Regions from separate parts of the Lactobacillus sp. W8093 genome, predicted to be linked through region 1. Evidence: riboswitches for the same ligand, from Rfam matches in the RefSeq annotation. Region 1 holds a riboswitch; each other region holds the start of a gene.

Region 1 (4,283 bases):
TTTTTTTATTTATTATTAACTAATTTAATAATTTCGGGTTTTAGTACACCAATGTAACGCAAGTTACGGTAATAATTCATAAAGTCTAAACCATAACCTACAACAAACTCATTGCCAACTTTTGAACCATAATATTCGACTTCAACGTCACTTGTCCTATTGGCTTCTTTATTAAGCAAAACGCAACACTTGACACTTTTAGCTCCGCGTTTTTTGAGCAAATTCTTCATGTATTCCAATGTAAGACCGGTGTCAACAATATCTTCAACAATTAAAACGTCACGATCTTTAACATCAGCAGCCAAATCTGAAATAAGTTTAACTTCTCCAGATGATTCCATTTCATCGCCATAGCTGGAAACATCAAGAAAATCAATTTCCGCTTTGACATCCATTTCTCTAACCAAATCGGTTAAAAAGAAAATAGCTCCCTTAAGTGCACCTACAATTAAAGGCTTCTTACCAGCATAGTCAGCAGTAAGCTGTTTGCCCAGCTTAACACACATATTATGGATGTCTTCTTCAGTAAACAATTTGTGATCAATAATATTATTAATGTTGTCGGTTTTTGGCATTTATCTACCCTTCATTTAAAACAATCTAAATTCCTAATAAATTTGATTATATCATTTTTTGGTCAAAAAAACAGATTATTTTTGTCAATTTACGTAATTTATGGAGCTAATTACGTACAAAAAGTATATATATTGTTAAAAGCAGTAGGATTATTTGCAAATCAACTTAAAGCACTAGTTTAATTAACTGTGACTTTGGTACAATGAAAGATAAGATATTTTAAGTGAAAGGCCGAATAAAATGGATAAAAAACAAGAAATAAAGATGCTTAAAGCTTTTTCAAACGCTAATTCAACATCAGGATTTGAAGAGGAATTTGTTAAGCTTTTTACTGAAACTGTACATGACTTTGCTAATGTCAAGGTTGACGGCATGCTCAATGTGTATGCCAGTAAAAAAGAGAATAAGCCGGATCGACCAGTTATCCAGCTTGATGCGCACTCTGACGCTGTCGGCTTTATTACGCAAGCAGTTCGTCCCAACGGAATGATTAAGTTTGTACCACTTGGCGGTTGGGTAAAGTATAATATCCCAGCTTTACGCGTTAAGATTAAGAACCGTGCTGGTGAATATGTGCCGGGAGTGGTTGCTACTAAACCACCGCATTTTATGACAGAAGAAGAAAGAAATAATGTCCCTGATGTAGCTGATATGTCAATCGATGTTGGCTCCAGTTCTCGTGCTGAAACTATTAATGACTATCAAATTGACACTGGCTGTCCTATTTTTGTTGATGTGAAGTGTGAATACAATGAAAAAACCGGCTTATTTTTCGGTAAAGACTTTGACGATCGCTTTGGCGCTGCTGCCATGGCAGATGTCCTTGATAATTTAAACGGTGAAGAAACCGATTTTAATGTCGTAGCGGCACTTTCAAGTCAGGAAGAAGTTGGTTTGCGCGGAGCTTATGTGACTGCCAGAGCTATCAAGCCAGATTTAGCAATTGTCCTTGAATCATGCCCAGCAGATGATACATTTACACCAGATTGGCTGTCACAAACAGGATTAAAACGTGGTCCGATGCTGCGTGATATGGATACGTCATTTTTACCAAACCCTAAGTTTCAACAGTATGCTTGTGCTATGGCTGATCAAAATCATATTCCGTATACTCGTTCTGTTAGAACTGGTGGCGGTCAAGATGGTGCTGCGATTTACTATGAAAATGGCGCCCCGACAATTGTTATCGGCATTCCAGTGCGTTATGAACATTCGCCATATTGCTTTAGCGCCTATAGCGATTTTAAAGCTGCTGTTGATCTGACAGTAGCCATTATCCGTGATTTGACTAAGGAAAAATTAGCTAGTTTTAGTCAATTTTAATCAGTCTAAAAAAACTATCTTCAAAATTGACCAGAAAAATTATTTAACTTGTGTTATACTAATAAAAATTAAATAAGTCACTAGGGGTGCCAAAAAGCTGAGAAATACCCTCCGAACCTGAACGGGATAATACCTGCGCTAGGGAAGTGTTCAATTAGTTAATGATGATACTCCTAATGACATGTTAAGTTAGGAGTATTTTTATGTTTACAAGATCATCAAAGTGGAATGTAAAGTCAATCATCTTAATTGCACTGATTGGAATTATTATGGGTGTCATTTATACCTATGGCTTTAATTGGGCATTTAATTTAGTTAAAATGTTACTGGTTCCAACTGGCTTTGCCCCGGTCACAGACACTGTCTTTTCAGGTTTATGGCTTATGGCAGGACCTTTAGCAATGTATTTTGTCCCTACAGTGGGTTCTGGTACAGTTGGCGAATTATTGGCTGCCGTTGTGGAAATGGCAATCGGGGGCCAATGGGGAGCCACAACCATTTTATCAGGAGTTATCCAAGGTGCTACCAATGAAATTGGCTTCTTTCCTAAAAAGGAACGTTACCAAAAATTCACTTGGAAAAGTGTTCTGACTGGTGCATTTTTTGCTTCATTTGGTTGTTTTATACCTTCATATATTTTATACGGCTGGAGCAAGTTCAGCATGCAAGTTCAAATTGTAATGTTTATTACCAATATTATTTCAGCCCTAGTTTTTGACGGAGTTTTGGTTAAATTGATTACTAATTTATTTGACAACGCTTTAAAACCAAAAATTGATTAGTTAATTTGTTAATAAAAAAAGAGTATTGCGAGCAAAGTAACCCCCAAATTTAGGACAAATTTGGGGTCACTTCAAAAAAGCAATTACTCTTTTTTATTTTTCCTTTTGACTTAAAATTGAATGCACCTTTGTAGTTAACATGTCAATTGCCACATCGTTTTTGCCACCTTCAGGTACAATGATATCAGCATAACGCTTAGTGGGTTCTATGAACTGATGATACATGGGCTTGACCGTATTCAAATATTGTTCAATCACTGAATCAATAGAACGACCACGTTCACTTAAGTCCCGCTCTAGTCTTCTAATAAAACGAATATCATCATCTGTATCGACATAGACTTTGATATCCATTAAATCACGTATTTCTTTATTAGCTAAGACTAAAATTCCTTCAAGAATAATAATATCAGCAGGTTCGGTGTGGACAGTTTCTTTGCTGCGAGTATGTTCTTTAAAATCATAAACAGGCATTTCAATGGGTTGATAATTCAAGAGATCACTTAGCTGTTTTCTAAGTAAAGGAACATCAAAGGCGTCAGGATGATCATAGTTAATATTCATCCTCTTACTCATGGGGATGCCGGTGTTATCCTTATAATAAGAATCCTGCGTCATAATTAAAACGTGTTCATCTTCTTGCATTTGAGCAACGATTTTTTGTGCAATGGTAGTTTTTCCGCTGCCTGAGCCACCAGTAATACCAATCACAACAGGCTTTTCAAGTCTAGACATTATGCCACTCCCTTTTTAATCCTTAAACATTTTACTTTACTTTGTCTTTAATTACCAACAGTTAACGTGAATTTACTTATTCTCGCCAATTTTTTAAAAATATGGTTTAAAATGCGACTTAATTTTTATATTATAAAATGTGAAAAAGGTAATATAAGCTAATTAATAGTAGGTGCAAAATGAATGATTTGGCATCATCCGGCTCCTCATTTTAAAAAATTGTTGCGCATTCATTTTTGCAGGGCTTTGAAAGAGACGCTGCCATGCTTACTGCTATTTGCCAGACTAATTTTGATGAGGAAAATTGTGATACATGTAATAAAAGGTTAATTGAAGGCAATGATGAATTATTAGTGGGATTTGACTTAGCCATTGGCGGTAATAATAAAATGGACTGTTCACATCCATTAAAGCTATTATCTTTTTTTATGAAAAAATAATATTCGTATTAGTAAGCGCTATTTTAATAGTGCTATAATGGAGAAGACAAATCATAAGATACATTTTAGGAGGAATAGGATTATTATGGCTGAACAAACAATTATGCTCAACTGCAGTGCAGGAATGAGTACTTCGTTACTAGTAACTAAAATGCAAAAAGCAGCTGAAGAAGAAGGCATTGATGCAAAAATTTTTGCCTGTCCAGCTGCAGAAGCTGATCAGCATATTGAACAAGACGAACTTGATTGTGTATTGCTTGGGCCACAAGTTCGTTATATGGAAGATGACTTTAAAAACAAAGTTAAAGGTAAGGGCAAAGATGGCAAAGATATTCCTCTGGGAGTAATCGAAATGCGTGCGTATGGCATGATGGACGGCAAAACAGTTTTGCAACAGGCTGAAGATTTAATTAATGGTTAAAGGTGG
Region 2 (4,283 bases), on a different contig from region 1:
GTATGATAATGAGTCCGGTTTTGTAGCCCAAATGATTAGAACACTGCAAAAGATTGCCCAGCTAGGTTAATTCCAAAAATTAACTGATATTTTTATCAATTTATAACTGTTTATTATCAATAAAAAATGGTTCTGCCAAGTGCAGAATCATTTTTTTGTTTTTAAAATATACTAGTCATTTTTCACCCATGGCGCTGTGAGCATTTGACTAACGGTCTGCTTAATATCATTGCTTTGAGCAATCAAAGAAATGACCGCAGCTCCAGCTGCTTTAGTTTTAGCAATTGCGCTTAAGTCGCTAGCGGTAATCCCACCAATAGCAACAATTGGCCTGGTTGTGCTTTTGACCAGTTGGCTTAAGCCGGCAATACCAATTTCGGGGTCGGCATCACTTTTAGATTGGGTGGCATAAATTGGGCCACTGCCATAATAATCAATTCCGCTAATTTTATTGGCTTGCTCAACTTGCGTTAAATTCGAGCAGGAATAGCCGATAATCATCCGACCGCCAACTTCTTTAATGACCTGTCTGATTTCTTCATCGCTTTGACCAACATGAACGCCTTCGGCATGAACTTGTTGTGCCAGCTGAACATCATCGTCAATGAAGAAGGGCACGTGATATGCATAACACAATTGGTGCAGCTTTTGCGCCATAGGGAGTCTCTCGGCTTCACTTAAAGTTGAATTAGAACCCTTGTCCCGCAATTGAAAAGCAGTAATACCTGCAGCAAGAGCTTCTTCGACTATGCCTGGTAATGTTTTACCTTCTGGCACGTCCTGACTGCCACAAATAAAGTAAGCATGTAAAAAATCAGTGTTAAAGTTTTTCATTATTTCTCCTAAATTACTGACCCCAATGATTTAAAGGGCCATGACCATGACCAACTTGAATGGTTTCCTTAATAGTTTTAGTAACGTACTTTTTAGCAATTTTAATTGCCGTAGGCAAACTTTGACCTAAAGCCAGCTGGGCTGTAATTGCTGCAGCTAAGGTATCACCGGTGCCGTGAGTGCGTTCGGTATGTATTCTGGAACTGCTGACCCAAAGATCGGAACCATCAGCAAATAAAGCATAATCTTTTACTTGATCGCTACTTGCATGACCGCCTTTAATTAGCACATTTTTAACTCCCATATCTTGTAATTTATGAGCTAATTCTGGATATTGATCTTGCATTTGTACCTTGATGCCAGTTAAAGTTTCTGCTTCTGGCAAGTTGGGTGTTATTAGATCGGCTAAAGGCAGCAATTCGTTTTTAACGGTGGCGACAGCATCTTGACTTAATAATGGAGCACCACCCTTAGCAACCATTACTGGATCTATGGTAATAGGACCAAAGTCATACTTTTGCAAATTAAGTGCAACTTGGTGAACATGAGCTGCATCACCTAACATTCCCGTTTTACAAGCACGGATGCGGAAATCTTCTGCCAGAGAGGCGAATTGGGCATCGATCATTTCTAAAGGTAGTAAAAAAGATTTTTGCACACCTAAAGTGTTTTGTGCTGTCACGGCTACCACTACAGCTGTCCCAAATACTTTTTGCATTTGAAAAGTTTTAAGGTCAGCCATTATCCCGGCACCACCACCAGAATCTGTACCGGCAATGGTTAAAACTTGGGGAAAAGAATTAATTTTTTCAGTCATCATAAAGTTCCTTAATCAAAATCAGCAATTTGTTCAATATCTACGGCTTTTACTTTATACAAATAATCCATGAGATACATGCCAAAAGTACCTGGTCCGACATTGGGATGATCTTGAACTACTAATTGACCAGCGCAACTGAAAACTAAAGCACCTATTTGAGCTGCTTCAAAAGGATCGTTAGCAACTGCAGTAAATGCTGTAACAATACTAGTCAACATGTCACCAGAGCCCACGTGGGTTTTAAAAAGGGGCGAGCCGTTATGTATATGCGCTAGTCTTTTGCCGTCGCTGATTGTATCTGTAGGACCACTGGCAATAACTGTACAGTGGTATTTCTGCGCTGTTTTTGCAGTAATTTCATCAATATCACCAGAACCGGAGCCTGCATCAATGCCCTTTGAATTCCACTCAAAATCACCTAAGGCAGCGATCTCACCAATATTGCCGCGAATAATACTCGTATGAAAATCCCACAAAAGCTTATCTGCAATTTTATAGCGATATTCAACCGCACCAACGGCTACGGGATCAAACACTATCGGTTTATTATATTGTCGTGCTAAATCTTCCACCTTTTTAATGTGATTAATTTGCTCTTTGGTTAAACAGCCAATGTTAACTGTAACAGCAGAAGCCAGCCGCACTATTTCTTCAGCTTCAGCGACTTCATTGCTCATAATTGGTGAAGCACCAATAGCATTAACAGCATTTGCCACATCCTGAACTGTTACAAAATTGGCAATGTTGAAAATAACAGGATTTTGCGCTCGTAATTTGTCTAATAATTCTAACTGCATTATATTCTCCTAATTAACTGTCTTTAAAATTTTGATTAATAAAAAAAGCTTTAGCATGTGAAAATGCCAAAGCTTAACAGGTTCGACACGTTCCTACGCAAGTGTTAACTTACAGGTTCAAAGGGTCTGAAATAATTTTCATCTCAGCCAAAAAGGCACCCCTCGTGTTATCGCTTTCAATTATAACGAAATTAATGCTAGATTACAATGTCATGTTTTGCTGCTTAATATGATTCTGCTTATAATATCAAGCTTTCTTTACATAATCTAACCAAGTATTTTGTCAAGTAAAGCAAATGATTATAGCAGCTGCTTTTTTTAGATCAAAAAAATTAGCCAATTACTCGCTGCCTAAATTTTTATGCTATATTATACTAAATAAAATTAATTAATTAATTTTTAATATTAGGCGAAAGGAGCGGTCATGATGAAAAAGAAAATTACAAATACAGATCGAAATAACGCGCTTCATACACTTTTTATAGAACATAAAATTGATAAAATATTTTTACCTATTGCAGCAGTGTTTGTGGCCTTTTTATGGTTATCAATTTTGTTTAATTTTGCTGTTTTCGTTAAAGTGATTACTGTGGTTTTTGTTGTTGTGCTGCTTTATTTCGCAATATGTACATTTTTTGAAATACATGATTGGTACAAGAGAAAACATGATAAGGACAAATTTTAAAAGTAATTTTGCAAGACAATTTTAACTTAATTTTCTGAAATTTAAATACAAAAATGTCCAGTAAATTAACACTTGTTTGAATGGTGAAACAAATTCTTTAAAGAACCGGTGACTATTAACTACAAGAGGTTCTTTTCGTGGGTCATTCTTGTGCTAATCGTGACTAACATTGGTAAAAAGGGGAAAGTCAAAGCGTTAAAGACTGCTAAATTAGAATATGACACAAACAGTAGTAAGTCGGACCCGATAAACTATGCCACTATTTTATTGATACTAATATCGCCACAGGTGAAAAAGCCCCAAAAGTTGTCTAACTTTTGGGGCTCACCACCTTATTATGGTAATTTATTAGTCTTTTTATTTAAATGAAGTTCAATAAATCTTGGCTACACGCTCTACCAAGTTGGTTCCGTACTCGAATCCGTCTGCTTTAACTATCAGTTGGCTTTTTTCTGGCAGTTGTTTAAACGCCACGTTAGTGCCATTATCCAGCCAAACAATGCGCTCGATCTTTTGGGGCGGAAAATTATTAAATACTATTTCTCGCATTTTTTCTCCTCCCAGTACTACGTTTTGATTGCCAACATTACCCAGATTATCCACAAATAAATAATTACCCTTAATAAAATCATTATCATTTCCAGCAGCGGTGTAAGTTTTATGCTCAAAATTGTTGGTGTTATAGACTGCTTCTTTATTAATTGCCATCCATTGTTTAATAATTTCTAGTAACGACAGGCAATGAATATTTAAAGAGCCATCAAATTCTGGGCCCACGTTAATTAATAAATTTGCCCCCACTTTGCGAGTGTGACAAATTTGTTCAATTAAGTGCCGCGCCGAAACATAATTAAGGTCATTTTGGGCATTGCCCCAATGTCTGTTTAGAGTCAATGAGGTTTCAGCAGCAAAATAACGATTATTTTGAAAATGGTTGATTACTTGAGGGTTGCCTCTTTCAAAAGTCAGGACGTCCACTTTTCGTCCGTCACTTATTCCTTGCTTTCCTAATCCGGTGTTGTTGGTAATAATAGCTTGTGGCTGCAGTTTTCTAATTTCCTGATAAAGCTGCTCATCCTGCCAATCAGCGTTGGGTTTGTTCCAGTTACCATCAAACCAGAAACCGCCAATTTTGCCATAATTAGTG
Region 3 (4,283 bases), on a different contig from region 1:
AGCAAACTTACTCGGTAAATGAAAGTTTTGTTCAAAAGAGCGAGCTAAGTCCGTGGCAGTGGTTCCAATTGAGACACAGTAAATCGTCAGCGTATAGACATAAACACGGCTGGCTAAACTCAGTGCATTTTGCAAGTTAGGTTGCGGTGCAAACCAATATAAAGTGGCAAAAACCGTAAATGCGGCAATTAGGGGCATTAAGAGTGTTAGCAGCAAATTCTTTAATTTAATATGTTTGTAAATTAGATAAATTAATGCAAAACCGATGATTAACAAATTGGTGCATAAACTGGACTTAAGAGATATTTCTAATGAAATAATTAGTGCCAGAAAAAATTTGAAACTAGGATTCATTTTTGATAGCCTCACTTATTTGTATAGCTTAAATGCTGGTCTTGAAAAACAAGATGATAGTCGCACCAATCAGCCAAATTAGTTAATTCGTGACTAATGATTAATAACGTTTGGTTGCGGGCCTTTTGGCTTTTTCTCAATAATGTCATTACTTTACCTGCAGAAACCGTATCTAGTCCGCTAAGGGGCTCGTCAATCAGCAATACGTCTTGATCAGAGATCAGCATTAACAAAATTTGCAGTTTCTTCTGTTGGCCACCGGATAATGAGTAAACAACATGATCAAGCAAAGAATCAAGTTCAAGATAAGATAGTGTTTCATTTATTTTCTCATCCGTAAAGAAAGAATTAGTTCGGTGCTTTTTGCTCAGATTAATTTCATCCGCCACTGAAACGTTGATGAACTGATCACTTGCACTTTGAAAAATTTGCCCGACTTTAAGCAGGTACTTGCGGGTCGCTAATTTGTTAATTTCCTGATTGTGGTAAGTGATACTGCCAGAATACGGCAACATTTTAGTTAATGCGTTAAATAGCGAAGTTTTGCCCACACCGTTTGCTCCTGTTATCAGGGTAGTTTTACCAGCAACAATGTTTAAATGTTCTTGCTTGAGAAGCAAACGATTTTGATAAATTCGGGTATTTTGCAGCGTAAAACAATTTTGCTCGTTTTGTTCTGGCAGAGCAAAAGAATAAGAGGCAGCCATCATACTTTTCTGTAACAGCTGTTCTTTTTCATCTGGTGCAAGTTGCACTATTTTTTTACCCTGAAATTGAAACAGGTTATCACAAATGCCTTCATAACCAGATAATACGTGGTCACTCACAATGATTGTTTTGCCCTGATCGCGCAAATGGGCTAGTTTAGCAATCAAAAACTTGCGGGCTGCAGGATCGCAACTGGCAAACGGCTCATCGAGTAAAAAAAGGTCAACATTCATTGCAATTAAAACGGCTAAAGCTACCCGCTGCTGTTCGCCGCCAGACATGGTATTAATTTTTTGATCAAGCAAATAATCAATTTGGGCAAACTGAACGGCTTCATTTAGACGCTTCTCATACTGCTCTTTGGTTAGGCATAAGTTTTCAAGTGCAAAAATGATTTCCTCACGTGGCGTTGCCATCGTGAACTGCTCACCGGCACTTTGAAACATCATTGCTGATTTTAATCCGGCTAAAGTCACAGTGCCGCTTAAGTGACCGGCAAATTTAGGGTATAAGTCTGCTAAAATTTTTAATAATGTAGACTTGCCGCAGCCGGTAGGGCCAACTAATAATGAAAATTCTCCCGTAGGAATTTTTAAATTAATATCAGTTAATATTTGATTTTCTTTATCGTATGAAAAAGTGAGGTTATTTAATTTAATCAATTTAGTTACCAAAAAAATCGTCAGGAGAATACCTGACGACGTAAAATCTTTCGTTTTCCCTTCGCTGGCATTATCCATAGCAGGTTCAACGGGTATATTCTCAGCCTATACGGCACCCCGATATTATTTTCATTATACCTAAAAGAATTTTTATTGTCTAGACTGATTAGTCTTGCTTTTAACGGCCTGTAATAATTGTGAAATAACAAAAATTTATTAGCAATCTGCCAATTTGCTATATAATAAATTTATGAAAATAAAAAATAAAACAAGAAGGTGACGTAATGGCGGCAGTTAAGTTAGAACAATATTTGGCTAGTGTCTTGGACTCAAAAAAGTCGGACACAAATGAGATAAGAATAAAGCCGGGAAATGAAGATTTTAATTTATTCAGTGCTTTTTTGGAAAATCGTAATACTGGGATACATCGTTATCAAACTACAGGCTTAACCATTCTTTATTTGGCAAAAGGAGCAGTCAAAACCAGGATTAACGCTCAGGAACTTACTTTGGGTGCTGGTAATATTATTTTTTTACAGAAGAAATGCAACTACGAGATTTTAAAACCAAGCCATAAAGATATTTTAGTTAAACTTGAATTTGACCCTAATTTAACTATGCAAGATTTTCTAGGTGATTACTCAAAACTGAATCGTGAAGAAAAGGGTCTACTTAAAAAAATTACTACAGCTTTTGATCAGAAACGCTTATTAAGTATGAGCGGCACGCCAATGTCTAAATCCGCTCATCTAGTTAAAAAAGTAATTGATGAATATCTCAATCAAAATCTTTTTGCACGCAACATAATTATGGCAGAACTTAATTTGCTCTTATTTTTAGCAATTAGAAGCCAAGACTTAGCTGCTGAAACTAGGTTGATTACTAATCATCAGTTTGCTCAAACCGAGTTAGAGCAGTATATTGATGCTCATTTCACTGATGTCAGCCTTAATGATGCAGCCAAGTATTTTGGCTTTAACCCCAATTATTTTTCAAGTTTGGTTAAACAAAAAACGGGCAAAAGTTTTATGGAACATGTTGATGAAAGACGTATGCAGGAAGCGCGAAGTTTGCTGGCACGCCCGGATATCTCTGTTAAGGAAATAATTACCCGTGTAGGTTATAGCGGCAAATCATTCTTTTATAAAAAATTTAGTGAATATTACCATGAAACGCCCGTGCAGATGCGTGCAGAACTATTTCGACAAGCAAATATCAACTTAAAATAAAAGCAGCCTTACTAGAAAAGGCTGCTTTATTTATTACATTTTTTCCAAGCGTTTAATTCTATCCGCTGTCGGCGGATGACTGTCAAATAAATGCGTAAAACTGCGTCTTTTGCGTAATGGATCCTCAATATACATTCCCGCACTGCTCGGATCGGCTTTTTTCATTGGTGCAGAACCGTCAATTTTCTCTAGCGCCGAAATTAATCCTTGAGGATTGCGCGTTAATTCAACTGACGAAGCGTCAGCCAAGTATTCCCGATTACGCGATAATGCCATTTGCGCTAAGCTGGCACAGATCGGACCCAGAATTAACACAAACAAAATAGCTATAACTTTGAAAATCACAACAATAGAACCGCCGTTGTTGTCGTCTCTATCTCTATCATCGTCAATCCACCAGATGTAGCGGCTGGCAATTCCCGATAAATATGAAATGACGCCAACCAAGACTGCAGCAATAGTAGAAACCAGAATGTCATAATTTCTAATATGAGAAATTTCATGACCTAAGACGCCCTCAAGTTCTTCGCGGTTCATCATGTCAAGCAAGCCTTGTGTCACTGCTACAGCAGAATGGTTAGGATCACGTCCTGTCGCAAAGGCATTGGGACTAGGATCGGCAATAATAAATACACGCGGCATCGGCACCTGTCCCACAAGTGCCATGTCCTCTACAACGTGCCAAAGTTCTGGATTATCCTGCTCATGGACTTCTTGGGCATGATTAAGACTCATTACCATGTTGGCTGGGTTAGGCAAGACAATTAGCATATAAATGATACTAAAAATGACGGCAATAACTAACCCTAGGACGGGTCGATCACTAAAAAGATAGCCTAAGCCTGCCCCTACAAGTGCCAAAATAATAACAAACAGACCCATAATACCAACGGTCTTACGCTTATTGCTGGCAATTTGTTGAAATAACATAAAAATAACCTAGTATTTAAAATTTAACTTTAGGTACTTCTTTTTCCGACTCGTTAGTTTGTAAGTAATCAACTTTCTTAAAGCCGTGAATATGAGCAACTATGTTGGATGGGAAAGTTAAAAGTTTTTGATCATATAAGGCAGCTGATGAATTGTACAGTTGTCTGGAATAAGCAATCTTGTTTTCAGTGTTAGTTAATTCTTCTTGCAATTTCAAAAAGTTTTGATTTGCTTTAAGATCAGGATAATTTTCTGATAAAGCAAAAATTGACTTAAGGGCATCGGAAATTTGGTTAGAAACCTTCAGAGTTTGAGCATGGTCATCGCTAGGAATATTTGTTAACTGGTTACGCAAATGAACAACGTTTTCTAAAGTTTCTTTTTCGTGTTTAGCGTAACC

The links. Region 1 has a riboswitch for thiamine pyrophosphate ahead of H3T47_RS08530 (ECF transporter S component). Riboswitches for the same ligand answer to the same signal wherever they lie in the genome.
Region 2: another riboswitch for thiamine pyrophosphate. It lies ahead of thiM (hydroxyethylthiazole kinase); the one in region 1 lies ahead of H3T47_RS08530 (ECF transporter S component).
Region 3: another riboswitch for thiamine pyrophosphate. It lies ahead of H3T47_RS01090 (ATP-binding cassette domain-containing protein); the one in region 1 lies ahead of H3T47_RS08530 (ECF transporter S component).

What each region holds. Positions count from the first base shown of each region.
Region 1 covers NZ_JACFRL010000012.1:51,441-55,723, reverse strand. The annotation lists gene hpt (hypoxanthine phosphoribosyltransferase) at 6-575, opposite strand; gene H3T47_RS08535 (M42 family metallopeptidase) at 817-1,899, shown strand; TPP riboswitch at 1,972-2,061, shown strand; gene H3T47_RS08530 (ECF transporter S component) at 2,103-2,681, shown strand; gene udk (uridine kinase) at 2,775-3,416, opposite strand; gene H3T47_RS08520 (hypothetical protein) at 3,680-3,856, shown strand; gene H3T47_RS08515 (PTS sugar transporter subunit IIB) at 3,942-4,277, shown strand.
Region 2 covers NZ_JACFRL010000002.1:43,314-47,596, reverse strand. The annotation lists gene gap (type I glyceraldehyde-3-phosphate dehydrogenase) at 1-70, shown strand, start outside; gene thiE (thiamine phosphate synthase) at 172-837, opposite strand; gene thiD (bifunctional hydroxymethylpyrimidine kinase/phosphomethylpyrimidine kinase) at 848-1,651, opposite strand; gene thiM (hydroxyethylthiazole kinase) at 1,663-2,451, opposite strand; TPP riboswitch at 2,525-2,624, opposite strand; gene H3T47_RS01495 (hypothetical protein) at 2,879-3,136, shown strand; gene H3T47_RS01490 (alpha-L-fucosidase) at 3,509-4,283, opposite strand, start outside.
Region 3 covers NZ_JACFRL010000001.1:228,153-232,435, reverse strand. The annotation lists gene H3T47_RS01095 (energy-coupling factor transporter transmembrane protein EcfT) at 1-354, opposite strand, end outside; gene H3T47_RS01090 (ATP-binding cassette domain-containing protein) at 366-1,802, opposite strand; TPP riboswitch at 1,764-1,854, opposite strand; gene H3T47_RS01085 (AraC family transcriptional regulator) at 2,009-2,953, shown strand; gene htpX (zinc metalloprotease HtpX) at 2,987-3,883, opposite strand; gene H3T47_RS01075 (LemA family protein) at 3,900-4,283, opposite strand, start outside.